Regions from separate parts of the Paenibacillus sp. VTT E-133280 genome, predicted to be linked through region 3. Evidence: predicted binding sites of a transcription regulator. Region 3 holds the regulator's gene; each other region holds the start of a gene.
The links. Region 3 encodes Rex, which represses fermentation and respiration genes when NADH is low (regulators of the CRP and FNR family bind a similar motif). Its sites were predicted from a motif close to TTGTGAAATATTTCACAA; they were not measured.

Region 1 (8,345 bases), on a different contig from region 3:
GTAAGCAGATGCATTATAAGTATCGGTCAATGAACGCTGGTTTCGGCGGGAATGATTATAGTAATGATCAGGCATAATATCACATTCCTTTGTTAGTGGTCTGCTATACTGTATGTCATGGGCGAACATACGGTATAGACGAATGCCCGGGTTACCCGTGATAGGAGCGGAAAAGGGCGAATGCCTATAATCGTCCTTAAGAAGTGAAAAAAGCGTGTACAAGCTTGATTTTCGGCGCTTATGTAGTACTATAGTGTAGGTGCTATTTCTTATGCAGGAAGAAATAAACGCGGTTGGGTACATATTGAGTGTGCGCCATGGGTGGACGTTTGTCCATCGATTTCACTCTTTACAGCGTGAAATCGTTAATGCTTGAAAAATGCGCTCCAGTGCAATATAGTAAAGGCAGGATAGTCGCATGAGGTTTATGTTTCCGGAGCTAGTTTTGTACGGAGCTTAATTAGAGAAACTAATGCTGATAGAACTTTTAGGGGATGAAAAGCTGATGCAACTTAAGAAGTTGAATGATAAAAGTATCGACCAATTATTTGAAGCTATTTTAACGTTGAAAAATATGGAAGAATGTTATGTGTTCTTTGATGATCTGTGCACTGTGAACGAGATTCAATCGTTGTCGCAGCGACTGGAAGTAGCGCGTATGCTTGGCAAAGGCTCCACCTACAACCAGATCGAAGCAGAGACGGGTGCAAGCACAGCTACGATTTCCCGTGTAAAACGTTGCCTGAACTACGGTAATGACGGTTATAAATTAACGCTGGAACGTTTGGGACGTTAATTTATGGTACCGGGCGTACTTATTATCAGTCACGGCTCTCGCGACGAGGCTTGGGTATCGATTGTAGAGGAAGCCGTAAGCGGATTGTCGCTAGGTGAAAAGATTCCTGTTGTGGTCTCTTTTTTAGAGCTGGTAGAGGGCCGTCTGATTCAAGATGGAATAAATGAGCTGGAACACGCAGGGGTCACAGATATTATTGTGATCCCATTGTTCGTTTCCTCAGGAAGTACACATGTCGATGAGATAGAATATGCACTAGGCGCCAAACCTGAGCCTGAACGTGAGACGGATTTAGCGCTGTTCTTAGTGAAGGCTAAAGTTCACTATGGTTATCCTATCGACGATGATCCGGACATCGCTGTAATGATTTGGGACAAGCTACGTGAGCTGTCTACGGAACCGAAGCGAGAGACGATTTTGCTTGTGGGGCATGGCAGTGTATATGATGGTTTCCGGCAGCGCTGGGAGCAGGGCATATCTTCGCTGGCGGGACGTGTCCGTGAGGTGAGTGGCGTAGCGGCGGCCGACTATGCTCTGCTGAGTCCGGATAGTGTAAGAAGCAAGGTAGAGTATTGGCAGGAGCAGGGTCACGAGGTACTGGTGGCGCCGCTTTTTTTGAGTGAAGGCTATTTTACTAAGCATGTGGTTCCGGACAGACTAAAAGGGTTAACCTATAAGTATTCTGGTCAAACACTTCTGCCGCACCCCCTTCTTCCGCATTGGATGGAGAGACAGGTAGAGACACTCCTCGAACAGATTCGAATGAAACGATAAAGCACCTACCCCTGAGCACATTTAATCATAAAAAAGGGCCCAGATCCGTGGATAATACGGGATTTGCTGCATATACATATAAATATATTTTTTTGTTAAATAAAGTGTCATGAATTGCTGTATAATGGAATATTTGCATGAAAGGGCCTTTAACATTGATTGTAGTGGTCCGAATTAGGTATAATCAATTAGGTTATTCTATTATAAAAACAGGTGGCGTTCCGGTAATGAAAACTGCGAGATTGATTTATAATCCCACTTCTGGACGGGAAGAAATGAAGAAGCGGCTCGCCGATATTTTGGACCGGCTGGATATTGGTGGCATTGAAGCCACCTGCCATGCAACAACCGGAGAAGGCGATGCTATGATAGCTGCTGCAGATGCAGTAGAACGCGGTTATGACTTGATCATAGCAGCCGGTGGCGACGGCACTTTAAATGAAGTTATTAATGGTATGGCGGAGAAGCCTAATCTTCCCCCGCTCGGCGTCTTGCCGCTTGGTACTACTAATGATTTCGCACGTGCAATGGGGATCCCGAAGAACTGGGAAGATTCCTGTGATCTGATCATTCGCCAAGAGACACGTCCGATTGATATCGGCAAGGCAAATGACCGTTATTTTATTAATATAGCAGGCGGCGGTAGTCTAACCGAACTGACATATGAAGTTCCTAGTAAGCTGAAGACCATGATAGGGCAGCTTGCGTACTATCTAAAAGGTATTGAAAAAATGGTCAGCCTGTCACCTCAGGAATTAATCATTCGTGCCAATGGCCAAGAAGTTATTCATGATGAGTTCATGCTGTTCCTGATTGCAAACACGAATTCTGTTGGCGGCTTTGAAAAGCTCGCTCCCGGCGCTCGTATCGATGACGGTCTGTTAGATGTTATAGCGGTTAAAAAATGCAATCTGGCAGAGTTTGTCCGTTTGGTCAGATTGGCTCTTCGCGGTGAGCATTTGAATGATAAGAAGGTTGTTTATTTCCGCACGGATGCGATGGATGTAATCTCACCAGGGCATGTCCAATTGAACTTGGACGGTGAACTGGGTGGAGAGCTGCCAGGACGATTCCGGATTTTGCCGCAGCATTTGCGGATTTTTGCTGAGAATAACTGAGATTGATTGAAAGTAAGAATGTGGGATTATACAGCGATGATCTTTGATCGAAGAGACTGTAAGATTTACAGTGATGGAAATGATTGAAGACATTTAATTGGGTTTATACAGCGATGATAATGAAAGAAGTGAACTATAAATAATGAGTAAACACCGCAGTGGACGCAGCACCAGCCGCCCAGTCGGCAAGGCGCCTGTCGCCGAACTGCCTGTGAATAAAAATGATGAGGTTATGCTCGATATTATCGGCATGACCCATGAAGGTGAAGGGGTAGGCCGCGTTGAAGGCTTTACCCTTTTTGTGCAGGGAGCTCTTCCCGGAGAGAAGGTCCGGGCAAAGGTGCTCAAGACTAAGAAGCAGTATGGCTACGCCAAGCTGCTGAATTTAGTAGAGGCGAGCAGCGCCCGCATTGCGGCGCCTTGCGAGATCTATGATAAGTGTGGCGGCTGTCAGCTGCAGCATATGGACTATGCCGCTCAGCTGACGTGGAAACGGCAGCTGGTGGTGGACAACCTGGAGCGGATTGGAAAGCTCCGGGTGAGTGGTAGTGGCGGAGACAGCGGAAAGAGCAAAGCGAATGAAGCTGTTGAGAGTCAGATGGACCGTGCTAACGATGGTGACATCGCGGATGGCGCTGGAGTGGCTAAGACAGAGGGCATTCTCGTCCGCCCTACACTGGGCATGGACGAGCCTTGGCGTTATCGGAACAAGGCTCAGGTGCCGATCGGCGTAACAGAAGGCGGCCTTGTGGGCGGCTTTTACGCGCGGGGAAGCCACCGGATCATCGATATGGAAACATGCTTAATTCAGCATGAAGATAACGATGACGTTGTGCGCAAGGTGAAAGGCATCGGCAGAGAACTCGGCATCTCTGCTTATAATGAAGAAACCAGCCGCGGCCTGCTGCGCCATGTCGTCGTGAAAAAAGCCTTCCGCACCGGTGAAATGATGCTCGTCCTCGTAACCAACGGCCGCGACATCCCGCACCTGGACGCCTGGCTCGGGAGCATCCGCGAACAGCTGCCAGACGTGGTCAGCATCTGCCAGAACGTCAACACTCAGCGCACGAATGTCATCTTCGGGGACGAAACCCGCGTCCTGTGGGGCAGAGACGTCATCTATGACTACATCGGCGATGTACAGTTCGCAATCTCAGCGCGTTCGTTCTATCAAGTGAACCCGGCACAGACTGAGGTGCTGTACGGAAAAACCGTAGAATACGCCGGACTGACTGGCAATGAAACGGTTATCGATGCCTATTGCGGCATCGGTACGATCTCTCTCTTTTTGGCGCAGCATGCGGCTAAGGTATACGGTGTGGAGATTGTACCGGAAGCGATTGAGGATGCCCGGGCGAATGCGAAGTTGAATGAGATGAAGAATGTAGTGTTCGAGGTTGGAGCCTCTGAAGATGTCATTCCGAATTGGAAAGAACAGGGGATAACGGCAGATGTTATCGTGGTCGATCCACCGCGTAAGGGCTGTGATCCACGGTTGTTGGAGACGATTCTAGCGATGAAGCCGGAGCGTGTGGTGTATGTGTCGTGTAATCCATCCACATTGGCAAGGGACTTGCGGGTGCTCGAAGATGGCGGGTACAGAACAGTGGAGGTAACTCCGGTGGATATGTTCCCGCATACGGTGCATGTGGAATCGGTGGCGTTGCTGGTAAAGAGTGAAACGGTGAAATAAAACCCTTTTATTCACTTGGATTTTCAATATGGTACAGATGGCGGAGATCAGACTTGATTTGAAATTGATATGGAAATCCATCGAGTTCCAGCCTAAATGAACAGAAGACACCAGGCAGTTGAAGTGCTCCTTGTCAAGTAGAGACTAAATCATTGCTATAGTTTTAGTAATAGTACCAGAAAAGAAATGGGTAATTTTTCCACTAGCGGAGAACGATAAAAGAGCAGCGAGTTAGACGAGCGTAGCCCCTAGGCTCCACCATAAATAAACCGCCCTGTTCGCAATGTTGCGGACAGGGCGGTTTATTATGTCATAGAGTGCAGCTTGAAAGTTAGCAGTCAACCTGCACTCTACAAACTATCTTGCACGTTTTTAAGGCTAACTTATTAATAGAGCAGTTACACAAAAATAAGATTACTCTGCTACAACTTGTTTGCCTGCAATCCGGCCGAAGGTGAAGATATCAGCGATGGCATTACCGCCGAGACGGTTTGCACCATGAATGACCCCTGTTACTTCACCTGCAGCGAACAGCCCGGGGATGACTTCGCCTTTTTCATTCAATACGCGAGTCTTCTCGTCGATCACCAATCCGCCCATTGTATGGTGAACGGATGGTACAGCTTTTTCGATGTAGTAAGGGCCTTTTTCAAGAGATTTCAATCCACCGCGATGTTTGAAATCAAGGTCTTTACCTGTTTTCGCATAATCATTTACTTTATTAATTGTTTCTTTCAAAGTGTTCACGTCAATTTTGAAGAAATCAGCCGCCTCTTCAATCGTATCGGCTTTAAATAGCAAGCCTTGTTTAACGAGTTGATCGTATTCGTCTTGATGAACTTCGATCGTTTTACCGATATCCTCAATGCCTTGATTCCATAATTGATACGTATATCCGCCCGTCTGGGCAAGAATTGCTTTAGAAATAACGTCACGACGTTCTAATTCCTCAACGAAGCGCTTGCCTTCTTGGTTAATCAGGATCGCACCATCGAAACGGGAATCTGCAACCAGGGAAATAACACCTGTCTCAGGATTACAGATTGGATACGTTTGAATATTCTCCATGTTTGTCAGCTTGGCGCCAATCGTTTCTGCCATAACGATACCGTCACCTGTAGATCCTGGTGTATCGGTAGACATATATTTTTCATCCATTTTAGGGTTATACTTTTTACGCATCTCTACATTGGATCCAAAACCACCGGTAGCGATGATGACGCCTTTGTTCGCATGGAATGTGATCTTGTCGCCAGTACCCGAAGTCGCAGTTACACCGGTTACTTTGCCGCTTTCGTCCTTCAGCAAGGTTTCGGCTTTTATATTCGTTTTGATCGTGATTCGGTCAGCGTCTGTTTTTGCTTTTAACTTGGTAATTAATTCAGCACCTGTATGACCTACAGGAATCAACGCACGTTTTCTGGAATGGCCTCCAAATTGGAACAGATGATCAGGTAAGAACTCTACCTTGATATCATCGCGCAGCCATTCGGCAGATGCCAGTGCATTGTCGGCAAGAATACGAACCATCTTAGGATCCCCGAGGTTGTCTCCGCCTTTCATCGTATCATCATAGAACAAGTCAGCCGTGTCATCAGTGATGCCAAGAGCACGTTCAACCCAGTTGTCAGGCGCATTCATCTCACCACCGGAGATCAATGTGTTGCCGCCAACAGCTGGCATTTTCTCGAGCAGAACTACATTAGCTCCAGCGCTGTTCGCTTCGATAGCCGCACTAAAGCCAGCACCCCCGGCACCGATGACGACAACATCATAGGTTTGCTCGGCTTCTTCTTTATCTTTGCTTCCACTGACTGCAGCGCCAGCGACAAGAGTAAGTCCAGACTTCGTAATTGCATCTTGAATGGCTTCGAGATATCCTTTGCTTGTAGCCGTAGATCCGCTAATGGCATCAACTTTTGCGCTGTTAGTTGTCATGACATCTTGCTTGAGCTGCGTATAAACAGGCTCTGCAAGTACTTCATTTTCCTTATGCTCTGTTACTTTAATGTCAGTGATCTTGTTATCTAATAAGGAAACTTGTACTTTAATATCGCCATGTTTACCTTGCCCAACTCCTTCAAAGACTTGAACTCCGTTTGCATCTGCAGCGGGTGCTGCCTCTTTACCGCCGCAGGCAGCAAGCATGAACATAAGACTGAGGACTAGTAGAATAGATAACAGCTTTTTCGTGTGAGTTCGCATAATATCTCCTTCATTCTGTTGTGAATTGGTTACATACACTAGGGAGAGGAAGATTTGCTAGGCAAATCCTTTATCTCTAGCCTAGACATGAATGTTATTTCATGTGAAAATATGCACAAGACCTATTATAGATTTAGTACAGCATTATGTATTTGCACAGATTAGCGTTTTTTTGTCTTTTTCGGGCATGTAAGAAACGGATATTGTGAAGGGCTATGATTACAATGAAAACAATTCACTTAAAAATTACGTTAATCGCAGGAGGCTGCTTCTTGCTGCTGTTCGTTGCATTGCTTGTAACAATATATTTTGAGATGAACCATACGGTTGTCCCTTTGAATAAGAACTTAACGCAGCAAGTGGTTACTGCACGCAGTGACCAGATCGATTATTGGTTTAATCAGCGCATCGGTGAGATAGACATGCTTGCTTCTCTAGCTTCGGACCATCATTGGACACGAGATGAATTGCTGCAAGAGATCGATAAGTTCGAGGCGAAAAAGCAAGTAGAGTACGAATCCATACGCGTGGTGGATATTCACGGAAATTCCTGGTCAGCAAGGGACAAGCCTTTTTCGATACTAAACCGACCCTACTATCGAAAACTACTGCTAAATTCAGATTCCAATTATGTGGTGAGCAATCCGATCGTATCCAAAGCGAATGCAGCTGAAATCGTCGTCATTCTGTATCGCGTGAATCCATTGGTGAATGATGAGGTAGCTTATATTGCCGCAGCCGTCTCCGTCAAGAAGATGAAGGAGATTGCTCAAGATGTAATGCTATATGACCAGTCAGGCCAGCTTATCATCGATTGCAGAGAGCTGGGTGAAGGAGAGGGAGCGGATGATGCAGCAGATAAGAAGAACATAAGTGTATTTGAGGCTCCAATTCAAAATGTGGAAGGCTGGAAGCTAGTACTCGAAGTACCAAATTCAAGTTTATCGCTAGCGGTGATCAAAACCCAGCGGACTGCATTGCTGGTAGGCATTCTTATCGGTAGTGCGGTTATCGTCTTTCTGATGCTGCTTGCTTCTTCCATTATTCGTCCCATTCAGTCGCTTCGCCAGGTAATGGAAAATGTGCAGAATGGCAACCAAACCATACGGGCAGATGTTACGCGCTCGGATGAGATCGGCGATCTTGGGCGAAGCTTCAATGACATGCTTGTTCAATTATACGCTGTGGAGCAGGACCGAAAGGAGATGGAACTCAGACTGATTCATGAGCAGATCAAGCCGCATTTTTTATACAACACATTGGATACGATCCAGTGGATGGCAACGGAACATGGAGCAGACAATGTGGTGGAGATGGTGGAAGCGCTTAGCGCGTATTTCCGATTAGGGCTTGGCACAGGCAGTCCCTACATTCTGCTTGATCAGGAGTTGTACCATGTCGAGAGTTATCTTCATATTCAAGGCGTGCGATATGAGGAGATTCTCGACTACGAGCTTCGATATGATGAAAAGCTTGCTCAGTGCCAAGTCGTTCGCTTCATGCTGCAGCCGTTGGTGGAAAATGCGATTTATCACGGGATTAAGCCACTTGGGGATCAAAAGTGCAAAATTTCGATTTCAGCATATAAACAGGTCGATTATTTGGTCATTAAGGTTAAAAATAATGGGGTTATGATTCCTGAAGAGAGGCTTGAACAGATGAATCAAGCCCTTCTTGATGATAAATATGATCGTTCTGCCATAGGCTTTGGACTATACAGTGTAAACCATCGCATTCGACTAGCTTACGGGGTGCCATA
Region 2 (8,345 bases), on a different contig from region 3:
TGATCTAAATTTCCCCACTTAATAGCGACCGTTTGAAATCTCTCATTTCTGGATATGCTAGAAACAGAGGTTCAAACAAAGGGGGAGTTGAGGGTTATGAAGCAAATTATGCTCATTACTGACGGTTGTTCGAATGTAGGAGAAAGTCCGGTGTTGGCAGCGGCGCATGCCCTGCAGGAGGGAATCACCGTAAATGTGGTTGGTGTAGTTGATTATGGTACGATCGGCGAACTCGGAAGCCGGGAGATTGCCGACATTGCCAAGGCCGGGGGAGGCCTTAGCCGGATAGTCGGAACGCCACAACTGGCGCAGACGATTCAAATGATGACACGCAAGACCGTGGTTCAGACGATCCAGCAGGCGGTTAATAAAGAGGTAAAAAAGATACTAGGCGATGGCTCACTGGATCAGTTACCTCCTGTTCAACGTTCACAGGTTGTTACAGTTGTAGATGAACTGACAGAAACAACACCGCTGCGCATTGCACTTCTTATCGATGCCAGTGCTAGTATGAAACCTAAATTGGGTGCCGTGGAAGATGCTATCCGCGATTTGGCGCTAAGTTTGGAAGCACGGGAAGGTAAAAGTGAGATCGCTGTGTTCCATTATCCTGGAAATAACAGCAGTGAAGATGCCAAGCTTGATCTAGATTGGACCCATGACATGTCAGGTATTCGTACGTTATTCTCTAAATTACACATGAGAGGCGCGACACCGACGGGTCCAGCTATTTTCAAGGTGCTTGAACATTATCGTTATGATACACTGGATGAACATCGTGGACGCCGACTAAGTGATGACCACGACGAAAGAGAAGGGATGATTGGTGGGTATGTCGTCTAATCCGTCCTATCCTACTGGTACCTTAATTAACGGCAAATGGCGGGGTAACCGTTATGTCGTTGAACGGATGCTGGGAAGGGGCGCGAACGGAACCGTATATCTTGTGCAAAGAGAAGGCAGACGGGAAAGGTACGCGCTAAAAATCGGATACGATACACTTGAACTTCAATCGGAGATCAATGTATTAACCTCGCTGCAATCACGGCGAAAGCGGAATGAACATCGTGCTCGTCGTGAGAATCCATTGTCTTCTTATTTTTTGGAAGCGGATGATTTTGCGAATGGGGATAATGTCCCCTTCTATGTAATGAGGTATGTTGAAGGCAAACCTCTGCATCATTTTTTATCGAAAAACGGTCCCGACTGGTTAGGCCTGGTAGGGCTTGGTCTGCTTGATAAGCTGCGCACGCTGCATGAATGCGGTTTTGTGTTCGGGGATTTGAAGCCGGAGAACGTCATGGTATCAAAGTACGGCGAAGTGGAGCTGATCGACTTTGGGGGCACAAGTCCTATGGGTCGCAGTGTGAAGCAGTTTACCGAATGGCATGACCGTGGCTTTTGGAATGCAGGCAGCCGCACGAGTGATGAGGGTTATGATCTATTCGCTTTTGCTGTACTGTGCCTCCGTCTTTTGAATGAAGAGGGGCTCAAGAAAGCTGCGCTACAGCTGCCGCAGACAAGAAGTGTAGATGAGCTGTTTAAGCTGGCTAGAAATCTACCCGACAAGAAACTATCCTCTTGGATTTGTTTGGCGTTAAAAGGAGGTTTCACCGGTTCCGCTGATGCTACAGAGCTCTGGCGAAACCATATTTACAATTCGCGTAGAAAGCGTCCTGATAGTATGGACACACCTCGCTGGCTCAAAAATGCTTTTGGGTTATCCCTGTTTGTGCTTGCCTTTACAATTTATTGGGTATTTCGGTTTTGAACTTATACATATAGTTAGAGAAAAGGGGGGCCGCATATGGAGCAAATGAATGGACTGGTGGAGTCAGTATTGGAGTCAGCAGCCGAGCACGAGCTGTGGGCGCCCCATGACACCATTGTAGTCGCAGTTTCCGGCGGCCCGGATTCTGTGGCTCTTTTGCATGTTTTGCATGAAATAGCTTTAAACGTTATGCCACTTACCTTAATATGCGCTCATGTGAATCATGGATTTAGAGCGGAGTCTAAGGAAGAGGCAGAGCTAGTACGTGGTATGGCTGAACAATTGGGACTGCCCTTTGAGTTGGCAGAATTCGATATTCCCTCTTTGGCTAAAGAGAGTGGACTCGGCCCTGAGGGGACAGCACGCGAGAAGCGATACGAATTTCTGATTGATACCGCACACCGTTATGGGGCGCGCTCCGTTGCTCTGGCTCATCATGCGGATGATCAGGCAGAAACGGTGATTATGCGTCTATTGCGAGGAAGCGGTTTATCGGGGCTATCCGGTATCAAGTGGAAAAGAACAGAAAAAAAGGTGGAACTCATTCGTCCATTCCTACGTATTAACAAAACGGCTCTTCTTGGGTTATGTCAGAATGAAGGTTTCACCTATGCCGAGGATGCGACTAATCTGCTGACGAAATACAAGCGGAATGCTGTTCGATTGGAAGTTCTTCCTTTTCTGGAAAGGTATAACGGCAGAGTGAGGCAGTCACTTGTGCAGCTTGCGGAAATTGCAGGAGCTGAGGATGAATATATGGAGGCATCTGCGGTAAAATGCTTTGAGGAGCTGGTTTCGGAAGGGGAAGGGAAATATACCTTTAACAGAGCTTCATTTGCGGCCATACCCTCCGCTTTACAACGGCGTTTGATTAAACTAATATTAAATTATCTGTCGGCGGATCTATCTGCCCTTGATTTCTCCAAGATTGAATCTGTACGTCGGGGAACGCTGCAGAGCTATCCCACCACCTGGAGTTTGGATTTAGGTGGAGGCCTGACTTGTGTGCGGCAATATGATATCATCTTGTTCTCGTCCAAGCCCGCGCAGCAACAGGCAAGCTATACATATCGTCTGTTTTTACCGGATTCCGAGCTTAAGCTGGAGGAAATAGGTAAGGTGATGTCGATGGCGGTGCTGGAGAGAGAAAACTTTTTTGTACAGGGGGAGGATTATGGGAAGATGTCGGCTTGGTTTGACCGTGATGAACTGGTCTTTCCACTAACGATACGTTCCCGATTGCCTGGAGATACCATAAGAGTCATGGGATTAAACGGAAGCAAAAAGGTAAAAGATATTTATATTGATGATAAAATACCTGCTGCTGAACGCTCAATGATCCCCCTCGTTTGTGATGGTTTGGGCAATATCGTCTGGATTCCGGGCGTAAGACGCTCGATGCATGCCGCAGTAGGGCGGCAAACGACCTCGGTTCTTCTATTGTCTCTAGCAGAGCTGGATGACCGTGAAGAAACGTAATGGTCGATGTAAGTCTTTCATAGTATAACTTAGGAGGTTTCGCAAGTTGCAAAATGATATTCAAGAAGTCTTGATCACCGAAGAGGAACTTCAGCAGAAAATTAAGGAGCTCGGCCAAAAACTGAGCGAAGAATACGCAGGACGTACCCCTTTAGTCATTTGTGTACTAAAAGGCGCGTTTATATTTATGGCAGATCTGGTTAAAGCCATTACAGTACCTGTTGAGATGGATTTCATGGCAGTATCTAGCTATGGAGCATCCACCAAGTCCTCTGGTGTTGTCAAAATTATTAAGGATTTAGATGTATCGGTAGAAGGCCGCGATATCTTGATCGTTGAAGATATTATTGACAGTGGCCTTACGCTCAGCTATTTGATTGAGCTACTCCGCAACCGCAATGCTGCTTCTATCAATGTGGTTACCTTGTTTGATAAGCCCTCAGGTCGTACGGTTAATCTGGAAGCCAGCTATACAGGCTTCGTGTTGCCAGACGAATTTGTAGTAGGCTACGGATTGGATTATGCCGAGCGGTATCGGAACCTCCCATATGTTGGAGTACTGAAGCCTGAGATTTATTCCAATTGAACTATTGATTGCCTTGATCATACGGATCGGGCACCCTTGGCTTCCTTTATTTGAGGTGTCCCAAGAGGCTATGGTACAATAACTTGAGTGTTGCGAGAGGAGGTAGGGGATGAATCGGTTCATCCGGAATTCTGGTTTTTATTTGATTTTATTTTTAGTCGTGGTGGGTATTGTCCAGTTTGTGAGCAATGGAAATGAAGCCGCCGATTTCCCTAGATACGACGAGTTACGGCAGGAGATCAAGAGCAACAATGTGAAGGATTTGACGGTTCAGTTTGAGGGTAATGCCTTTTTAGTTACAGGCGAATATAGAGAGTTGCCTGCCGATACTAAATCGAAGAGCTTCTCCACATATATTCCTCCTACAGATGCTGCTATTGATGAACTGATTCAAGCCAGTGATGTTAATGGGATTGAATTAACTCAGAAGAAAATGGAAGGTACCAGCATTTGGCTGACATTCCTTTCTTCTATTATCCCGCTAGTCATTATGTTCATCTTGTTCTTCTTCCTGTTTAACCAGGCGCAAGGTGGCGGCGGTAAAGTCATGAATTTCGGCAAGAGCAAGGCTCGGTTATATAATGAAGAGAAGAAGAAAATTAGCTTTGAGGATGTTGCAGGGGCGGACGAAGAGAAGCAAGAGCTTGTCGAAGTTGTTGAGTTCCTGAAAGATCCACGCAAATTTGCAGCTGTCGGTGCACGTATTCCTAAGGGTGTATTGCTTGTGGGTCCTCCGGGAACAGGTAAAACATTGCTTGCACGTGCAGTAGCAGGTGAAGCTGGCGTTCCTTTCTTCAGTATTTCCGGTTCTGACTTCGTGGAAATGTTCGTGGGTGTCGGTGCTTCTCGGGTACGTGATTTGTTCGAGAATGCCAAGAAGAATGCTCCATGTATTATCTTCATTGATGAAATTGATGCTGTGGGTCGTCAACGTGGCGCCGGACTTGGTGGCGGACATGACGAACGCGAACAGACACTTAACCAATTGCTGGTTGAGATGGATGGATTCGGTGGTAACGAAGGCATTATTATTGTTGCGGCAACTAACCGCGCTGATATACTTGATCCTGCATTGCTACGTCCAGGACGTTTTGACCGTCAAATTACGGTTGACCGCCCTGACGTAAAAGGCCGTGAAGCTGTACTTAAGGTTCACGCTCGTAACAAGCCTCTTACGAAAGATGTAAGACTGGATGTTGTTGCAAAACGTACAACTGGATTCACTGGTGCGGATCTGGAGAACCTGCTAAATGAGGCGGCGTTGCTAGCTGCGCGTCGTAACCGTAAGGATATTTCCATGATTGAAGTCGATGAAGCCATCGACCGTGTTATCGTAGGTACTGAGAAACGCAGTCGTGTTATCAGTGACCGCGAGAAACGTATTGTGGCTTATCATGAAGCAGGTCATACTATAGCTGGTTACTTCCTAGAGCATGCCGATATGGTGCATAAAGTTACTATTATCCCACGCGGACGTGCAGGCGGATATGTTATCATGCTTCCGAAGGAAGATCGGATGATCGTTACGAAGCAGGAGCTTTTGGATAAGGTTACTGGATTACTTGGTGGACGTGTTGCCGAAGAATTGTTTATTGGCGAGATCGGTACGGGTGCATACAGTGACTTCCAACAGGCTACGCGCATCGTGCGTGCTATGATTATGGAGTACGGTATGAGCGATAAGCTTGGACCTATGCAGTTCGGATCTTCTCAAGGTCAAGTATTCTTGGGTCGTGATATTGGGCATGAGCAGAATTATAGTGATTCCATTGCTTATGAGATTGATCAAGAAATGCAGAACTTTATTACTTCGAGCTACGAGCGTTGTAAAGAGCTGTTGCTCAAACACTCTAAAGAAATGCACTTGATTGCCAATACCTTACTTGAGAAGGAAACACTTGAGCTTGATCAGATCAAAGAACTGATTGAACAAGGCTTCCTTTCCGAAGATGGTAAAGCTAAGGATGGTGAAGGTGTTGCACTTGAAGTTGGTGAACCAGTCATTGATAATATCGGTGATGTGAAAGTTCGCATTCAAGGCAAACCTGAGGATGCACAGTCCACAATCCCTGATCTATCGAAGGATATCCCGAATAACCCTGATTCTGAGGGTAATGATGATTCCGACGATAACAACAAAGGTGGCGGCACTAGCCTTTCCTAAATGGTCTCACGATTCATATGATGTAAATTTATCCGGAGAACGTAACTGTTCTCCGGATTTTTTATTTTAATTTTTAAGGGATTTTGAGCCTTAAAGCCTGTCCAGTTACATTGACAGAGACTGGAACGTTGTGTACATTAGTGATTAATATTACTTACTATTCATATCAGTATGTTCATTTTTTCACCATGATGGCTCATGCCATTTGATAACATCGCGCCGGCTTAAAGCCGCGAAGATTTAAGGGGGAGAACAATCGGTGGAAGCTCTGGCACTTGAGCGCAAGCAGGAACAGAATCGAGAACTTCGGATACGTCTTGAACAGCTTAAAAAGGAAAGAAACGCAATTATTTTAGCTCATTATTATCAACGTGATGAAATTCAGGAGGTTGCCGATTTCCGGGGCGACTCTTTCTTACTCGCTCAGAAGGCTGCGGAGACAGATGCAGAGGTTATTGTATTCTGCGGTGTTCATTTCATGGGGGAGAGTGCTAAAATTCTGGCCCCAAATAAAACCGTCCTTATTCCTGATGAACGTGCAGGTTGTCCAATGGCTGATATGGTCAATGTAGACGGTTTGCGTAAGCTGAAAGCACAGCATCCAAATGCTAAAGTGGTTACTTATATCAACTCGTCTGCAGAGATTAAAGCGGAGACTGATATCTGTTGTACCTCTGCAAATGCCGTGAAAGTAATCGAATCCCTCGATGCTGAAGAAATTATCTGGGTACCCGATAAGAATCTTGGCCAATATGTACAAGATCAGACCGGTAAAAAACTGATTATCTGGGAAGGCTACTGCAACACTCACGACATGTTGACCGTTAAAGATGTAGTAGAAATGAGAGCGAAATACCCAGAAGCAGAATTTGTAGTTCATCCAGAATGTCGTCCGGAAGTAGTAGCCATGGGTGATTATGTGGGTAGTACTACATCCATTCTCGAATATTGCCGGAAATCAGACCGCAAGCAGTTTATTGTTGGGACTGAAGACGGTACAGGATATCAGCTTCGTAAAGATAGTCCGGATAAAGAATTCCATTTTGCTACAAAATTTCTTGTTTGTCCTAATATGAAAGTTAACAATCTAAAAAAACTGGTGAAATGCCTGGAGACGATGAAGCCACAAATCTATGTACCGCCTGCTGTCGCCGACAAAGCCAGAACTTCCCTAGAGCGCATGCTACAAGTCCGGTAGTATGCGCTACTCTTTCGTTGAAACAGGTGAAACGCGGTCATGATTCCACAATATTTGGTTGATTTTGATCTTCGGGATATTCCTAAAGTAAAAACAGATTGTATTGTTATCGGTTCAGGGATTGCCGGATTGTTCACGGCTATTAAAGCTAGTGAAGATCGGCGTGTCATTATGATCACAAAGAAATCAGTAATGGAGAGTAATACTCGCTATGCACAGGGGGGGATCGCAGCTGTAATAGCTGAGGACGATTCCCCTGCTTATCACCGGCAGGATACATTAATGGCTGGAGCAGGTCTTTGCTCATCCACAGCTGTCGATGCACTTGTTAATGAAGGACCAGATAGAGTTCATGAGCTAATTCGTTTAGGTACTCTTTTTGATAAGGAAGATGGGGTACTGGCTTTGACGCAGGAAGGAGCGCATAGCCACCGTCGTATTTTGCATGCTAATGGAGATGCTACAGGTTACGAGATTGTTCGTGCTTTGGCTGAACAGGTAGCTGAACATGAGAACATTGAGGTGTGGGATGATCACTATGTCATTGATCTCATCACTGAAGGTGGAGAATGTGTAGGCGCATTGTTGCAGCGTCCCGGCGGCGGACGGTTATTCCTGCAAGGGGATGCGACTATTTTGTGCTCTGGTGGTGCAGGACAATTATTTAGATACACTACTAACCCTGAAGTAGCTACAGGCGACGGGGTAGCCATTGCTTACCGTGCCGGCGCTCATATACGAGATATGGAATTTATTCAATTTCATCCTACAGCATTAAGTTATCCTGGAGCTCCTAGATTCTTAATCTCCGAAGCAGTTCGAGGGGAAGGAGCAGTATTGCGCAATATTAATGGAGAGCGGTTCATGGAGCGTTATCATGAGCTGCTTGAGCTAGCTCCACGAGATATTGTAGCTCGGGCTATTGTAAGTGAAATGGAGCTTACAAAATCAACGTTTGTCTATTTGGATATTACGCATGAATCCCCGGAAATGGTGAAGCATCGTTTCCCTACAATACATGAGACATGTATGGGCTATGGACTGGATATTACAAGTGATTGGATTCCAGTAGCTCCAGCTGCGCATTATATGATGGGGGGCATTAAGACCGATCTGAATGGGGAAAGTACGATACCTCGCTTGTTTG
Region 3 (8,345 bases):
AGGTGATCTGACTTTTTATCGTCAATTAGCGCTTGCTGTAGGAGACTGGAACGAATTAGCTCCACCTCGAGACGAGCATGCTGAGAATCCGCTACAGAATTTATCTTTTACAGATTATATGGATGAAGTAACGAAACGACTTAAAGAAACTTTGCCGCAGTATGAAAGCCGAGAAGCTCAGGATATTATGATCAATGAGGTGATGACGGCACTTGCCGAAGACAAACATCTATTGATCGAAGCAGGGACAGGAACCGGCAAATCACTTGGTTATTTGTTGCCTGCCATATACCAAAGCGTTCGCACGAATGAAAAAGTTATGGTCAGCACTCATACTATTAATCTGCAGGATCAATTGCGTGAGCGGGATATTCCTTTATTAACACAGGTAGTTCCATTTCCATTTAAAGCTGCAATTTTTAAGGGCAGAGGGCATTATTTGTGTCTTCGTAAGTTCGAACATAAAATTAATAAAAAAGACTTTGTCAGTCCGAGGGAAGATGCGCTTACTGCGGCTCAGATGATCGTTTGGCTGACGCAAAGCGAATCAGGAGATGACGAAGAGCTCAACTTAAGCGGTCGTGGAGGAGATTTCTGGGAGACGGTGGCTAGCGATACCGATTCTTGTCTGGGGCGCTCCTGTCCTTGGTTCCGTAAGTGTTATTACCATCGGGCAAAGCATGAAGCTGGTATTGCAGACGTAGTCATTACGAACCACTCTAAGCTTTTCGCAGATGTTAAGGCTGGGCACCAGCTACTTCCGGCTTATGAACATCTTGTAATTGATGAGGCCCATCATCTGGAGGACGTGGCTGGCAAGCATTTAGGCATGCATATGAAGCATTTCACGGTGGCACATACACTATCGCGTCTTTATAAGGATAGTCGAAATGGCCAACTTCCTACGCTTCGCCAAATGCTTCAGTCATCAGGCAGTGAGGAAGCTTCTGAATGGAGCGGAGTGATCGATAGAATCTATCCGGACCTGCTTACCATAAAAGAAACCTGGGATCTGCTTAGTGATAAACTATTCAGCCTCTTGCCGGAACGCAGCGATGCAGCAGCGGGAGAAGCTGGCCAGTTAGTCATGCGGCTACTTCCTACCCGTAAACCGAAAGATTGGGATGAATTGGTTGCTTTAGAGAATACTATGAATCTGACATTAAGCGAAATTATCCGTAAAGGTGATAAAATGCTTAATGAAATGCGAGATCAAGAAGGTCAATCTTCCTCAGATAGTCTAGTTACCGATATTAGCGGCTTATTTAAGGATTTAGCTTCAATACGTGAGCAAGTACGGTTTTTTATGGGATTAAACGATGAGAATGTAGTATATTGGCTGGAGGCGAATGGAAATTATCGCAGTAAATCGCTACAGCTGTATGCCGTTCCTGTTGATGTCAGTACTCAGCTTAAGGAGCTGTTTTTCGACAAGAAGAAAAGTATCGTGCTAACTTCGGCGACACTCTCTGTTGATAAATCGTTCCAGTTTATGATTGATAATCTCGGACTTAATGAAGCTGCGGAAGAGGGGCGTCTGATGACATCACTCCTGCCTTCTCCTTTTAAGTATCGGGAGCAGGCGCTGTTAGTTATTCCACGGGATTTCCCTAGTGTGAAGGGCAGTGTGGGCGATGCCCGATTTGTTGATACACTCGTACAATCACTAGCAGAAGCAGCGACTACAACACGCGGGCGGATGCTTGTCCTGTTTACTTCTTACAAGATGCTACGCCAGGTTTACGATCCTTTGAAAGAGGCTCTAGCCTCACAAGAGATCACGGTGCTGGGTCAAGGCGTGGAGGGGGGCAGCCGTAGCAAGCTGATCCGCCGTTTTCAGGACAGTGCAGCCTCTGTACTGTTAGGAACAAGCAGTTTTTGGGAGGGTGTTGATATTCCGGGTGAAGCATTAACATGCTTGGCCATCGTGAGGCTCCCGTTTCAACCGCCAAACCATCCCCTAGCGGAAGCGAAGTCTGAGTTATTACAAGCCCAGAAAAAGAATCCGTTCATGAAGTTGTCTGTTCCTCAGGCGGTTATTCGCTTTAAGCAAGGATTTGGAAGGCTGGTGCGGACAGCGCAAGATCGGGGTATTGTTATTGTGTATGACACCAGGGTGATCGAATCTCACTATGGGAAATATTTCCTCTATTCGTTGCCTGGCCCAAAAATGGAGCATATGCTTACGGATCAAATGGTTCCTCGTATAGCGGAGTGGTTGGAAGACGGAGGCGTTTCTTAAAAAGAACGTCATCGATCATATTAATCACTCTACAATGAAGGGCGGTATAAGAATACCGCTCTTCATTGAGACGAGGTACACGAATTAGTATAAGGTTAGTAAAGAATATTACTTACATTAGGAGGTAAATTATGAAATCGGAAAAAATATCAGAAGCCGTTGTTCGCAGACTTCCTGTGTACTTACGTTTCCTAAATGATCTACAGAAACGTGAAATATTAACCGTTTCCTCTCAAGAGCTAGGACAGAAACTTGATTTGAATCCCGCTCAAATTCGCAAAGATTTAGCTTATTTTGGAGATTTCGGCAGAAAAGGTATCGGGTATGACGTAACTTATCTTATTGAGAAAATCCGTCATATTCTGAAGCTGGATCAACAACTGAATGTGGCTTTAGTGGGTGCCGGTAACCTTGGACATGCATTATCTAATTATAATGCTTATTTGAAAGATACTATGAAGATTACCGCTATATTTGATTCCTATGCGCCTAAGGTAGGGCGGAAAATCAACTCACTTACCGTTCAACCGATGGAGGAGCTTGGTCAGACGGTTCGTGAGCAAGGTATTCGAATTGGGATAATTACAGTACCTGATTCAGAAGCGCAGAATGTAGCGGATATTCTCATTGAGTCTGGCATTGAGGCGATTTTAAATTTTGCACCAGTGATTCTAAAAACACCATCGAATATCCGGGTTCATGCTGCTGATTTTACAACAGATTTGCAAAGCCTTGCTTATTATTTGAAGGATGGAAAGGAAGAAAGCAGAAATGAAGAGCAATAAAACGATTATCAAGGGCGGGCGTTTTCTTACTCCGGGAACGGATGAGCCGGTTCTTAGTGGATATATGACTATTGAAGATGATTTGATCACTTACATAGGAAAAGAAGAGCCTTTAATAGAAGACGATGTGCAAGTTGTTGATGGCAGTCGTCTGTTGTTTATGCCAGGTCTGGTAAACACGCATGGCCATGCCGCAATGTCATTGCTTCGTGGTTATGGAGATGACTTAGCGCTTCAGGTGTGGCTTCAGGAGAAGATGTGGCCGATGGAAGAGAAGTTCACCGGAGAAGATGTATACTGGGGAACCTCCTTGTCTGTACTTGAAATGCTGAAAGGTGGCACTACAACCTTCCTGGATATGTATGATCATATGGACCGAGTAGCGGAGGTCGTCGAATTATCAGGTATTCGTTCCGTACTAATGAGAGGCGTAATCGGTCTATGTCCAGAAGAAGTACAAAATCAGAAGCTTGCGGAAGCGGTTTCTTTTGCGCGTAACTGGCATGGTAAGGCTGAAGGTAGAATTACGACAATGATCTCGCCACATGCCCCATATACATGCCCACCAGACTTCTTTGTTAAGTTTGTGCAGGCGGCTCATGATTTGAATTTACCGATGCATACCCATATGTCCGAAACGAAACGCGAAGTGGAGCAGAATGTGGTGGATTACGGACTGCGGCCAGTAGCGCATTTAGAGAAGCTTGGAATGTTCACACGTCCGTCTATAATCGCTCATGGTGTTCATTTGAATGATGAAGAGATCGAGATACTGGCTCGTCATGATGTAGGTGTATCCCATAACCCTGGAAGCAATCTTAAGCTGGCTAGTGGAGTTGCTCGAGTTACGGATCTTCTAAAGGCCGGAGTGAAGGTGTCACTGGGTACAGATGGAGCGGCAAGTAATAATAATTTGGATATGTTTGAAGAAATGCGTCTTGCAGCACTCATCCATAAAGGTGTAAGTGGTGATCCTACGGCTGTTCCGGCTCCGGAAGCTCTACGTATGGCTACGGAGTATGGCGCGAAGTCTATCTTTTTAAATGATGTGGGTAGACTCGCTGTAGGTATGAAAGCTGACTTTATTGCTATTGATATAGACCAGCCGCATTTGCTCCCACACACAGATCTGTTGTCTCACGCTGTTTATTCTGCCAGTGCCAAGGATGTTGAGCATGTATGGGTGAATGGTAAACAGGTTGTTAAACATGGACAATGTGTAACGCTAGATGAGGAAGCCATCCGTCGTAAGGCGCAAGAAGCCTTTGATGGACTGCTTAAACGATAGTCTAAGATCATAACAAATAACTGAAAGGCTGTGACTTTCTGCTATTGCAAAGTTACAGCCTTTTGTGTTTCTGATCATTAGATCATTGAACGAGATATGAAACTTTGGATAAACACACGGGTGTGTTATATAATCAAAAAAGATATATTACTAGAAAGGGAGCTGTACCTTGAAGAAAAGGAAAAAATGGATCCTCCTGGGGTCAGTTCTGATTCTGCTCCTTCTGTTCGGACTCATCCAGTTCTATGCTTATATTATGAAAGATCAATGGAACGAGCGAGATATCGCTAAGGATGTCGCCAAAACCAGCGCGGGTCTAACAGAGGTAACTAAAGCACAGAAATCCGTGTGGGATGAAAATGCAGTCTACTGGGTCTTAACAGGGAAGAATGAATCCGGGACCGAGTTGATGGTTTGGGTACGCTTTACTGTAGATGGGAAGTTTGCCGAAGGCGCCGACGCAGTATTCGCCGAGGAACTAAGTAAAGGGACCTCTGAAGAAAAAATGCGTAGTCTTATAAAAGCCGATCTCCCGGATATTAGCATTGAACGGTTGTTACCGGGGGTGTATAACGGAGAGTATGCTTGGCAGCTTTTTTATAAACAAAGCGGTCGGTATTATTATCAATTTTATCGGTTCTCAGATGGGGCTCGAATGGGTGAAGGATACAGTTTACCTAGCCGCTAAGTTAAACAAAATTACTTTAGGAGAAACAAGCGGACTATTTATGGTTCGCTTGTTTTTATATAAAATATTAGATTGATACACTAAAAGTATACGTAATGTGATATACTATAAGAGTAGTTTTTATATATTGTCGTCAAAGCCGCATACGAAAATAGGCCTGTTAATTAGAGATAAAGGCCTGTTTTTGTCGAAATAAATCAATATTTTTGATGAAATGGAAATATTTTAAAAATAAAATTTTAAATATATTCACACTTTTTATCATTTTCGTATATACACCTGTGATATACTACTGTTTGTAATTAGAAGAGTAGTAGTAGAACGTTAGGCTCTGATGAGCATTAACGGCTGTGATTTTGGATCATCCTGTTTATCGTTTTGTCATCTTTGAGAGGAGGACGTTTCTTGAAATTACGTCTTGTACCTGTACTGATAACGTCTCTACTGTCCGCTACGCTATTATTCGGAGGATTCTTTTTATATCGTCAGTTTGCTTTACAGGAACCACTCCAAAAGATAGTGTCAGGCTATGAAGGAGTGAATACTTCACATATTAGTATTAACCGTGATGAGGTCACTTTGAAACTTGAATTACAGCCGGGCACGAATTTACGTGATCTGGTATCGTATGTTTCCAAAGAAGGAAAATCAGTGATTGAGGGACGTAAACTTAAACTGGATGTGGAGCAAAACTCCAGTGAATTATTGGATAATTACTGGGATAAAGCGTTGTTCTCTGTAGCTGAAGCGATGGAGAGCCGTAAATATACTCTTATACCTGCTGAACTTGATAGATTGAAAGAGCAGAATACCGACTATAAAGATGTGATAGCAACAACTGAAATCGACGACACAAACGTGTATGTAAGCTTGAGCAACGGGAAAGAAAGCAAATTTATAATTTTACCACGCAAACCTGCGACCTTGGGGGTATGGAATAATGCCTAAATACCTTAAAGAAATTTTAATCGGATTTATTCCTGTACTGTTTATTTTCATGGCTTTTTTAGGTATTAATATATTCCCTATAGTTATAGCAGCTGGGATGCTTACTGCACTACTTATCATTGCTCATTTACGTGGCGGGCTTACGGTGAACGCCGGTGCTGGAAAGAAACGCAAGAAGGAAGGACCTTCAAAACTCACTTTTGAAGAAATTGGTGGGCAAGACAATGCAAAGCAGGAGCTCCGTGAAGCACTCGATTTCTTGATCCGGCATGAGGAAATCAGTAAATTTGGGATTCGTCCTTTGAAAGGGATTCTGCTTACAGGCCCTCCAGGAACAGGTAAGACCCTTATGGCTAGAGCGGCAGCCCATTATACAAACTCAGTATTCGTAGCTGCATCAGGCAGTGAATTTGTGGAAATGTATGTGGGTGTCGGTGCTGGCCGTATTCGTGATTTGTTTAAGGATGCACGTACCCGTGCCGCTAAAGAGAACAAGCAAAGCGCTATTATTTTCATAGACGAAATTGATGTAATTGGCGGTAAGCGTGAAGGTGGGCAGCAGCGTGAATATGATCAGACCTTAAATCAGCTGCTGACTGAAATGGATGGTATTTATAATAATGAGACACCGCGTATTCTGTTGGTAGCTGCAACGAACCGCAAAGAGATGCTGGATTCGGCATTGCTACGTCCTGGACGGTTTGATCGTCATATTCAAGTGGACATGCCTGACAAGAAGGGCCGCAAATCGATTCTGGAATTGCATGCTAAGAATAAACCTCTTCATGAAGAAGTGAGTCTCGATAAAATCGCAGAAGAAGCCTATGGCTTTTCCGGTGCTCAGCTTGAAAGTGTCATGAATGAGGCTGCGATTTATATGATGCGTGAGGACTTGACGAAAGTTGAGCAGCGGCATCTGTCGATGGCAATTGACAAGGTAATGATGGGTGAAAAAACGGATCGAGAAACCAATCACGAAGAGAAAAAGCGGGTCGCCATTCATGAATTGGGACATGCCATTATGGCAGAGCTCCTGCGTCCCGGAAGCGTCAGTCAGGTTACATTGACTCCACGTGGGCAAGCCCTTGGTTATGTTCGGCATAATCCTCAGCAAGAGCAGTATTTGTACACCAAAGATTATTTGGAAGATCAGATTATGATTGCACTTGGTGGAGCGGCGGCTGAAGAGATGTATTATGGCGGACGAAGCACAGGTTCGCGGGGTGACTTTGATCAGGCGCTGAATATTGTGGAAACGATGATGAAGTCAGGTTTAACTTCGCTGGGTATCGCCAAGCTGGAAATGGTTACCACTGAAGAGCTTATGAAGGAAAATAGTAAGATATTGGATGAATTGATGGTTCGTACTCATGAGCACCTTGAAAAGCAACGAAATGTATTTGATTACTCTCTTGACATTTTAATGAAGGAAGAAGTACTCTCTGGAGAGCAATTTCGATGTCAATTTCGTGACAGCGTCCTTTTACCAGCATAAATATTTATGCTGGTTATTTTTTTTTACTTTTCAGGCATGCTAAGATATCATTATATGTCGGGCTTTATAAATTTTTGCGACAGACAAGGTACAATACAAAAGTATAGATACCTGAAAGGATGGAGACTTTTTTATGAATTTCAAAAAAATAGGTGTCATCGGCGGTGGCACAATGGGACAAGGTATTGCTGAAATGTTAGCAGCCAAAGGCCTGGATGTATTGCTGGTGGAGAAAACCGCAGAGAAACTGGACTACTCTTACGAAATGATCGAGACAAGTCTAGATAAGCAACTGGAGAAATGGGCGATCACTCAAGCTGAGAAGAAGTTGATTCTTAGCCGCATTCAAAAAGTGACACATTTCGCGGAGCTTAGCTCTTGTGACATGGTTATCGAAACAATCGTTGAGGATTTGGAAGAAAAGAAAAAGATTTTGAATCAACTGGATCAAGTATGTCCAAACCACATTATTCTTGCCAGCAATACGTCAACACTTAGCTTGACTGAACTTGCAAGTTCTACAATGTATCCGGAACGCGTTATCGGTATGCATTTCATATATCCTGTAGCTAAAGTAGATCTTGTTGAAATTGTACGCGGTCTGAAAACCTCAGATGCTACTTTTGAAGATACAAAAGCCTTTGTTGATGAGATTGTTGAGAAAAAAGGTGTAATGATTTATGAATCCCCAGGATTTGTAACATCACGCCTCATTTGCTTGTTCATCAATGAAGCTATGCATGTGCTGCAAGAAGGCGTTGCCTCTGCACAGGATATTGACGATGCTATGCGTATTGGTTATCAATTCCAATATGGACCGCTTGAAATGGCTGACAGATTCGGCCTGGATTCGGTACTTGCTGCACTCGAAAATATGTTCCGTGAATACGGAGAACTGA
Region 4 (8,345 bases), on a different contig from region 3:
ATCATGGCGGCGGGGTGTAACTAAGTATATTAAAGGAGAACTTATATATGGTTGTAGTAAACGCTACTATGGAGGATATAAGAGGATGGCTGGACCTGGCGGCAGAGGTGGAGACCCTTTTTGGACCGATGGTAGAAGATCCCAATTTCACTCTAGCGTTAGAAAAAAATATCACTCGACAAAGCGCTTTTTGTGTACGAGAAAACAATGGTTCGCCAGGTTCAAGATTACTAGGAGCTGTGTTACTCTCTTCATCCAAAGCCCCTAATTACAAGATTGGGTGGTTATCTGTTTCAGCCATAGAGAGAAATAAAGGAGTCGCGACAGCCCTTCTTAACTATATTCTCGAAAGTATCGAAACCCCAGCAGAGATATTTGTTACTACATTTGGTGAGGATCATCCAGAGGGTCAACCTGCTAGAAGATTTTATCAGAAGTTTGGTTTTGTTCCTTTGCAGGATAAGGAACCGGAGGGTCCTGAAGGTGGCTCAAGGCAAAATTTTAAGCTGGAGATTACTCCCAAGGGTTCGTTATGAACAAAAAGATTGTTTTATCGACAATTTCATTGTTCTTCTTAGCGATTTCTTTCAGCCCATTGTTCAACTATATCCGTGAGTATATGATTTCAGATCAAATCAATCAGCGTTATGAGATCAACCATGCTGAAAAAGGATATAACACGTTAAACGTTCAAGAACTAACGGTTGATGATAAGCATATTAAGATTGAGGAAGAACATACAGGCAGGAAAGCAGAATTGACAATTTGGGATGAAGAGGAGAATGTCCCGCCTGGAGATATTGTGAAAGTTCAGTTTTTATTAAATGGTCAAAAAATCTCAACCCCTGATGAAATATGGTTGTCTAATCGGGAACGAGGAAGCAGATATTTCTCATGGATAGATATCCTTACTGTTGAGGATCGAATGACTGGCGAGAAAGAAATTAGTATAGTCCAAAGACTTACAGATGATAGTCAGCCGATGGAAAAGAGAAAATGGAAAATAATCACGATCTCACATGATGGCAGTATAGAAGAAAAGGTGCTGAGTTATGCTCAAAGAAGTAACAATCATCTAGGGGTGAAGCTGATCGAGTTCTCGGGTACATCACTTATGGGTATGGGCTACTATTCGGATATTACTAAAAGTTATCCAAGTGTATTTTTCCCTCTAATTTATCCATTTTTAACAGGTGTTGTGGGAATCTTCTTATTGATCATTATAGTTGTTCAATTACTGATCGAGCTTCATAATAGACGCGTTATTAGGGAAAACGGGCGATAACGGTCATAAGATATGTTCTAAAATTACTTATAATTACGAATCACCTTTAACTTGTTCAAGGTTAATAAAGCAAACAGTAGTAGCAGGACTCCGATGGAACCCATGACAGGGGCTGGACTGAAGTGATCGGACAGGAATGAAACAGCTGTAAGACCAAGTGAGGGTGCTACACTCATAATGGAGCCAAGTACACCGAAGACTCTACCTTGTATATCCTCTGAAACTTCCAGTCTGAGGATTGTATTTATCAGCAATGTACAGAATGAGAACATAAAGCCAATTAGAAGAATGATGGGAATGGCTAAGGTAGCAGTAGTGACGAACGATAATAGGAGGTACAGGGGACCCAGACACAGCAGTCCAGTCATGATAAAGAAGCCGCGATTCTTTAATTTGGAGCCGAGAAACAAGATCATGCTGGAACCAATCATATAACCTAGAGGAATGCAGGCTTCCATGAGTCCAAACTGAAAGGGACTAGAATTCCATACTTTGACGGCCATAACTTGCGTTAGCATCAGTGAAGGCATAAAGAACAAAGTGAGCGTAGGAAGCATTATGATTATTGCCCGGGCGAAGGGGTTTCTCCAAATATAACGAACGCCATCCGCAAGATCCTGTGTAAATTTTCTTTCTTCTTTAGGTCCGGTATTCACTCGGTTTGGGAGTGGAAGGGAGCGGACAGCAAGAACTAGTAGAAAGGAAACGAAAAATGTAGCTCCATCAAATAATATGGCATCTGCCGCTCCAAAACTCGCTACAAAAATACCTCCAGCGGAATACCCAATCGTCCGAAAGACATTCTCTGACAGGTTCAGAATCCCGACTGCTTTTTGTACATGTTCTTTTCCAACTACAGTGGTAATTGAAGCTTGATACGCAGGGGATTGGAATAATGCTGAGACTGTCGTAAGTCCCGTTAATATGGCCACGATAATGAATGATGTAGAAGACATGGAAATGGCTAAAGCAAGCGTAACTGCTAGACCGCAGCTTATCAAATCAGTGATTAACATAATGGTTCTGCGATTGATCCGATCTGCGAGTGTGCCTCCTATCGATCCGAGGAAAGAACTGAGCAATAAATTGATTATCGTAATAATGGCAATCATTTTAGCGCTTCCGGTGGTCTGAAGTACCCATAAACTTAAAGCAATGCTGTGAAAGGTATTTCCAAACAAGGAAATGGAATACGAGCTGAGTAGCAGCATAAATCTCCGGTTTCCCCAAAGAGTTGGATAGGATTGAGCAGTGGTGGATGCATGTTTTCCTAATACAGGATCTGTCATGGTAACTCTCCTCTCAACTTAAACGCTTAAGTGAATATCGAAAAAAAATTAATCAACAAAATAACGATTATTCTCTTGTTTGGAGTAGTCAGGACGATGTAATAACTCCTGCATTAGTTCAAAAGCAGTGGCTGATTTATCCCCAGTGAATATGAATTTCTGAACGTCTTCTCCAAGCATTTCTGGGCAATTACAGGTACATAGAACAGAAAGACGTGTGAATACCCCGGATTTTTCAACACAACTTCCGATAAACTCATTAATAACTATGGCCTCTTTGTAAATCCCCTCCGATAAAATTGTATTCAATTCCTCCATATTTTGAACTTTGAATATTGCTTTCTCAGGTAAAGGAAGACTGTCTTGGATAAAGTGAGTGAGCAGGGTGTTATTGAAGCTCTCCATAATTAAACAAACCTGTGAAAGATCCTCCGGCATTATCTTTTGTAGAGCTGAACGATAATTGTAAAGAACTTGCTTAAACAGCTTATCTTCAATCATGCTGTCGATCAAAATTAAGGGAATCCCTTCTACAAAATGCTTGGAAATCGAATAGAAGGATTCCTCGCGGACATCAATCAGAAAGACGGCTTCGAGTTTTCTTTCGACGATGATATCCAGTGAAGGATGGTCGGTACCAAGAGAGTATAACATCGTATGATATCCGGCATCCGTTAAACGCTGTTCCAAAGTACGGATAAATGTGAACTGGGCATAGAGTTTCCAAGGGGGCATATAAGCAGAATTATTGATAAGTATTCCTATTAATCCCGTTTTTTTATTAGCTAGCGAACGAGCTGCTAGGTTTGGAATGTAATGAAGCTCTTCAGCCAGTAACAGAATTTGATTGCGGGTTTTCTCAGGAATGGTTTGGTTATTGACGCGGTTCAGAACATAGCTCACAGTTGCAACGGAGACATTTGCTCGTAGCGCGATGTCCTTCATTGTAGTCTTTTTCACCAGTAAACTTCTCCCTTGCTGAGATATTTATTTCCAAATTTTATCACTAAAACTTGAGAAGAGTCAACGAGTGACTTTATACCAAGAAGAAAATGATTTATGTGTTCATTTTTATAATTTGGGTAAATAGATTTAAGAACCTAAATCAGTCAGCGAGAAGAGGTGTGACTCATGGGAACGAATTTTAAACGGGAAGCGGGAGAGTTGTGAAACCGCTTTAGATACTGACACAAATTTGTGAAATCATTCACTTAATTATTAAGAATTTTAATATATAATTAATTTATAATCAAAATTAGGGGGAAACGAAAATGAGACTATTTAAAATGATTTTAGTGGCTGGGGTTTCGGTAGCAGTATTGGCAGGTTGTGGAGCAAATGAGGATAAAGCAACCAATTCGGCGGCAACTACGGCTCCGGCTGCTGAGCAGACAGATGCTGTCACTACAGCATCGATTGTCAATCAAGCAGATGCATTTACTAAGGCTGTTAGCAAAGATGGAAACTGGATTGTTGCGATTCTAAATGATGTAACGATTCCAGAAGAGGTTGTTGTAGCTGGAGAATTCCATGATAAAGGCGCGGCTGATGGCGACATCTACCGTAAGATTGCCCTTTATTCGCAAGATGCTGATCACAAGATCACTGCTACTTATACACTAACCGTACCAAAGTTTACAGTACAAAGTGAGAATTTGAAAGTTGAAGGCGGAACGATTAAAGGCGATGTTTATGTAGAAGCGAAAGGTTTTACTCTACCTGAAACCGCAACGATTGATGGTAATCTTTACTTCACAAGTGAGGATCTGAAAGCATCTGCAAAGATTGATGGAAAAGTGACTGGAACAACAGAAGTTAAATAATTTCGTAATTAACTTATACAGTAGAAGCCAATCCATAGACTATGGGTTGGCTTTTTTCTTTTCGTTTATATGAACTTTAGTTGATTTTCTTAATATTGAACTTATAATATTACTACCACTACTAGGAGGAACACATATGTCTAAGGAGTATTCACGCACATATATCGAAAGTGTAAAGCTTGAAATGTTAAATAGATTGGGACTTAAGCAAGTGTTCTTTAAGGAGCAAATAGGTGACGGCCTGATTTTTGAAGCGGTTGGTTTTGATAAAGGGAGCAAGCATCGTTTTTGTGTTAGACCGAAGACGAAAACAATTGACGAATTTATTTCAGGAAAATGGATGAAGGTCCGCAGCTTTACAATCAAAAGTGTGGAAATTTAAAATTGAATTCTAAAAAGGGAACCCCATTTAAATCGGAGTTTCCTTTTTTATTTTTGAGAAGGCTTCATTGATAATGTGAAGTATCGCCGTACAGATCGATGGTTGTATTGTTGTCAGTTAAGGTTACTTTACACAATGCTGTAGAGAGAATATCCGGTAGTTCCCCTAATTCCTGCAGTGATTTATTGAGAAAATGAGCCATAATGACTTTCAGGGTCATCCGATGTGTGACAATAAGTACCTCATGTCCTTCATTATCGTTAATGATACGCTCAATAGTCGGCGTTACTCTTTGTTCAAGCTGACTATAGGTCTCCCCTGGGGCTAGTGGAATAAAAAGATCAGGTCTGGTGAAAAAATGGGTGTACTGTAATGGATATTCTTGTTCAATCTGATCTGTGTTCATTCCCTCCCAAATGCCCATGTTAATTTCCATTAATGAAGCTTGCTGTTGAATCGATAAACTACGATTTCCTCGCAAAATCTGCGCAGTATGCAACGCCCTTGGACTAGTACTAGAATAAATGGCTCCTAAATTCTCACCTTCCAAACGTTCTCTCAACCATTCCGCTTGCTGTTCCCCCAAGGTTGTTAACGCTGAATTTTGATGTCCTTGCATTCTTTTCTGCAAATTCCATTCAGTCTGCCCGTGCCGGGTTAGAAATAATACTGTCTTTTTCATTAACGAAACCTCCCTTTTGAATAGTTGTAAGTATAAGATAAATAATTATAAATAAACAATATATAATAGTTAATATCCATAATGTGTAGTTATAGTAAGAAGGCCAAACATCCGTTAAATATGATTTTATTTTATATAGTTAGGAAGAAATCAGGATGAACTATCATGTATTAAAATTGTTTTATTATGTTGCGATAACAGGGAGTGTGACCAAAGCCTCCGAACGTTTGCACATAAGTCAACCCGCTATATCAGCGCAGATCCGCAAATTTGAACGTGAGAATAATATCGTATTATTAGAGGTCATAGGAAAGAGAATGGTGTTAACACCGATTGGGGAAAAACTGATCGAACCACTTGAAAAGTTATTTGCGATGGGTGAACAGGTACAGCAGATAATTGAGGATTATCATAAATTTCCTGCAGGCCATATTCGGATTGCAGGTAATTATCTGGCCACAAGTATACTCATCCCCCGGTGGGCATCATTATTCAAACAATCTTTTCCGGAGGTTAAAATTCAGATCTCTACTGCTAATTCTCATGAAGTCATGGAACAATTAAATAACTTTGAAGCGGACGTGGCGATTTATAGTGATATGGCGTTTCCTTCTCATCATACAGGGGTGTTCGAACATCGGGAGTTGTACAAGGACGAGTATGTGTTCGTAGTTTCTTCAAATCATTCTTTAGCCAAGCAGGAGGTTAGTTTTGAGGAAGTGATGGCTGAGGCATTTATTATGAGGGAGGAAGGTAGTGCAGCCAGAGAGAGAATTGTACAATTATGTGAAGAAAGAAAGGTACAACAACCGAAGATCGAACTGCAATTTAATGGAGTAAATGAGGTTATTCAAGCCGTGATTGCCGGTTATGGGATTAGTTTTGTATCGGCGTTGTTAGCAAAGCCTTATCTTGATCAGGGTATGTTAGCCACGGTCGAAGTGGAAAATGTAGTCTCTAAGCATTCGATATGGATGAGCCACAGAAAGAAAGAGCTTCAAGAAAGCTATATCCAGTCATTTATTAAGCTTGTCATGAAGCAATTAAAAGAAGAGGTTAATTTATACTCGATTCCAACGCATACACCTTAATTAAAATAACGTATGAATTATGATGTATGCATTGAACTGAGATCAAAGATTGGCGTGTAATTGAAGCAACTCAGGTGCACTAATGTCTTCTGCTTCTGATGATTTAAATTGAATGTTATATAATTGTGAGTATAGCCCATTCATTTCTAATAAAGACTCATGTGTACCTTCCTCAACAATCGAACCCTCATTTAACACGATAATTCTAGACGCTTCACGTATGGTGGATAGTCTGTGTGCAATAACTAAAGTGGTTCGATTCTTCATTAATAAATCAAGAGATTGCTGAATCATTCGCTCAGATTCGTTATCGAGTGCGGAAGTTGCTTCATCTAGAAGTAGGAGTGGAGCATCCCGAAGAAAGGCCCTGGCAATCGCTATGCGTTGTCTTTGTCCACCAGATAAAGTCGATCCATGTTCACCTAGGATAGTGTCATAACCATCCTGCATCTTCGTAATAAACTCTTCTGCACCTGCGAGCCGAGCGGCTTCTCGAATCCCCTCTTCGCTAGCTGTACTAGAACTGAAGGCGATATTATCTCGTATAGTTCCTGAGAACAAATATGGGGTTTGGGGAACATAGGTAATCATTGCTCGTGCTTCTTCAAGCTGATCATGTACAGACTTTCCATAAACTGTGATGCTTCCTGCAGTAGGCTCATAAAGTCCATTACATAATCGAACGAGCGTCGTCTTCCCTGACCCGCTGGGCCCGACAACCGCGATAGTTTCTCCATGTTGTACATGAATATTTAGCCCTGTAAATAGGGAGGCTTCATTATCCGTTGTCCCCGAATAGTTGTAGTGGACATCCTCTATTTGTAATGCAGCCACCTCTACAGAAGCAAATGTTGATGAGCTGGATTCTGGCAAAGGATGAGTAGCTCCTTCATCAGGTGCATCAAGTATAGCGAATACGCGGTCAGCTGCACCTAAAGCCTCCTGCACACCTCCCCATGTTTGAGACATATGGACAAAAGGCCATTGAACCCTACCCATCAAAATAATAAAAGCGAGTACTTCACCTGCTGATGTTCCGCCACTTAGAGCTGATAACGCAATTAAAGCGGCGCATGTCACCATTACGAGATTGTTGATAAAGGCGGAAGATTGCCATAAGAGACCATTTAGAAGCGACTTTCGCAGCTGCATTCTTCTTAACTTCTCGCGTTCTAGCGCATATTTATTTAAGAGAGTTTCTTCAAGCGAAAAGGCTCTGACGACCTTCATTCCTTGAAGTGTTTCTTGTAAGATACCTCGTAATTCTGCCTCCTTTGCATATATTTGAGTAGATAATTTTCGTAATCTGCGATCAAAGAAACGTCCGGAAAGAAAAACAAGGGGGCCCGATCCAAGAGCTAAAAGGGCGATCCAAACATCCATTCTGGCCAAATATAGAAAGGAAATGAAACAGAGAAGTAGATTATAGCCTAGATCGTATACGATGCTGTTTATCATTCCCATGGCCATCCCTGCATCCTTAGTGTTACGCGAAGTCAAATCACCTGAATGCATGGACTGAAGGTAACGGAATGGAAGTCGGTGACTTTTGTCAAACAGCTTCGCACGAATATCCCAAGCCATCCGACTTTGCATAACAAAGCGGAAGTAATGCTGCACCATAAGACAGCAGATAATGATGACACAAGCAATGGCACAGATTACAGTTATGCGTGTTAATGCATCCATATTGGCGTTGTTGATCGTATCAATAAATACTTGCTGAATGGCTGCAAATCCTATGTCCATTACGAGTTTAGCAGAGAGCAGGAGTACAGCCACAATAAATCCAA

Region 1: the regulator Rex is predicted to act here: its motif matches at 6,688-6,705, upstream of CA600_RS26135 (flavocytochrome c).
Region 2: the regulator Rex is predicted to act here: its motif matches at 6,172-6,189, upstream of nadA (quinolinate synthase NadA).
Region 4: the regulator Rex is predicted to act here: its motif matches at 3,770-3,787, upstream of CA600_RS23985 (polymer-forming cytoskeletal protein).

Annotation. Positions count from the first base shown of each region.
Region 1 covers NZ_NFUX01000080.1:2,245-10,589, forward strand. Annotated here, with positions in the region: gene CA600_RS26110 (hypothetical protein) at 1-75, opposite strand, end outside; gene CA600_RS26115 (YerC/YecD family TrpR-related protein) at 506-796, shown strand; gene CA600_RS26120 (sirohydrochlorin chelatase) at 800-1,570, shown strand; gene CA600_RS26125 (diacylglycerol kinase) at 1,798-2,688, shown strand; gene rlmD (23S rRNA (uracil(1939)-C(5))-methyltransferase RlmD) at 2,831-4,381, shown strand; gene CA600_RS26135 (flavocytochrome c) at 4,796-6,586, opposite strand; gene CA600_RS26140 (sensor histidine kinase) at 6,859-8,345, shown strand, end outside.
Region 2 covers NZ_NFUX01000044.1:14,056-22,400, reverse strand. Annotated here, with positions in the region: gene CA600_RS18740 (VWA domain-containing protein) at 97-843, shown strand; gene CA600_RS18735 (serine/threonine protein kinase) at 833-1,771, shown strand; gene tilS (tRNA lysidine(34) synthetase TilS) at 1,808-3,250, shown strand; gene hpt (hypoxanthine phosphoribosyltransferase) at 3,297-3,836, shown strand; gene ftsH (ATP-dependent zinc metalloprotease FtsH) at 3,946-6,000, shown strand; gene nadA (quinolinate synthase NadA) at 6,260-7,198, shown strand; gene nadB (L-aspartate oxidase) at 7,238-8,345, shown strand, end outside.
Region 3 covers NZ_NFUX01000052.1:5,373-13,717, forward strand. Annotated here, with positions in the region: gene dinG (ATP-dependent DNA helicase DinG) at 1-2,242, shown strand, start outside; gene CA600_RS20810 (redox-sensing transcriptional repressor Rex) at 2,374-3,027, shown strand; gene CA600_RS20815 (amidohydrolase) at 3,014-4,315, shown strand; gene CA600_RS20820 (cell wall elongation regulator TseB-like domain-containing protein) at 4,485-5,003, shown strand; gene CA600_RS20825 (hypothetical protein) at 5,409-5,951, shown strand; gene CA600_RS20830 (AAA family ATPase) at 5,944-7,446, shown strand; gene CA600_RS20835 (3-hydroxyacyl-CoA dehydrogenase family protein) at 7,580-8,345, shown strand, end outside.
Region 4 covers NZ_NFUX01000066.1:14,033-22,377, reverse strand. Annotated here, with positions in the region: gene CA600_RS24005 (GNAT family N-acetyltransferase) at 48-536, shown strand; gene CA600_RS24000 (hypothetical protein) at 533-1,285, shown strand; gene CA600_RS23995 (MFS transporter) at 1,309-2,574, opposite strand; gene CA600_RS23990 (LacI family DNA-binding transcriptional regulator) at 2,623-3,534, opposite strand; gene CA600_RS23985 (polymer-forming cytoskeletal protein) at 3,846-4,397, shown strand; gene CA600_RS23980 (hypothetical protein) at 4,534-4,779, shown strand; gene CA600_RS23975 (histidine phosphatase family protein) at 4,844-5,461, opposite strand; gene CA600_RS23970 (LysR family transcriptional regulator) at 5,617-6,552, shown strand; gene CA600_RS23965 (ABC transporter ATP-binding protein) at 6,595-8,345, opposite strand, start outside.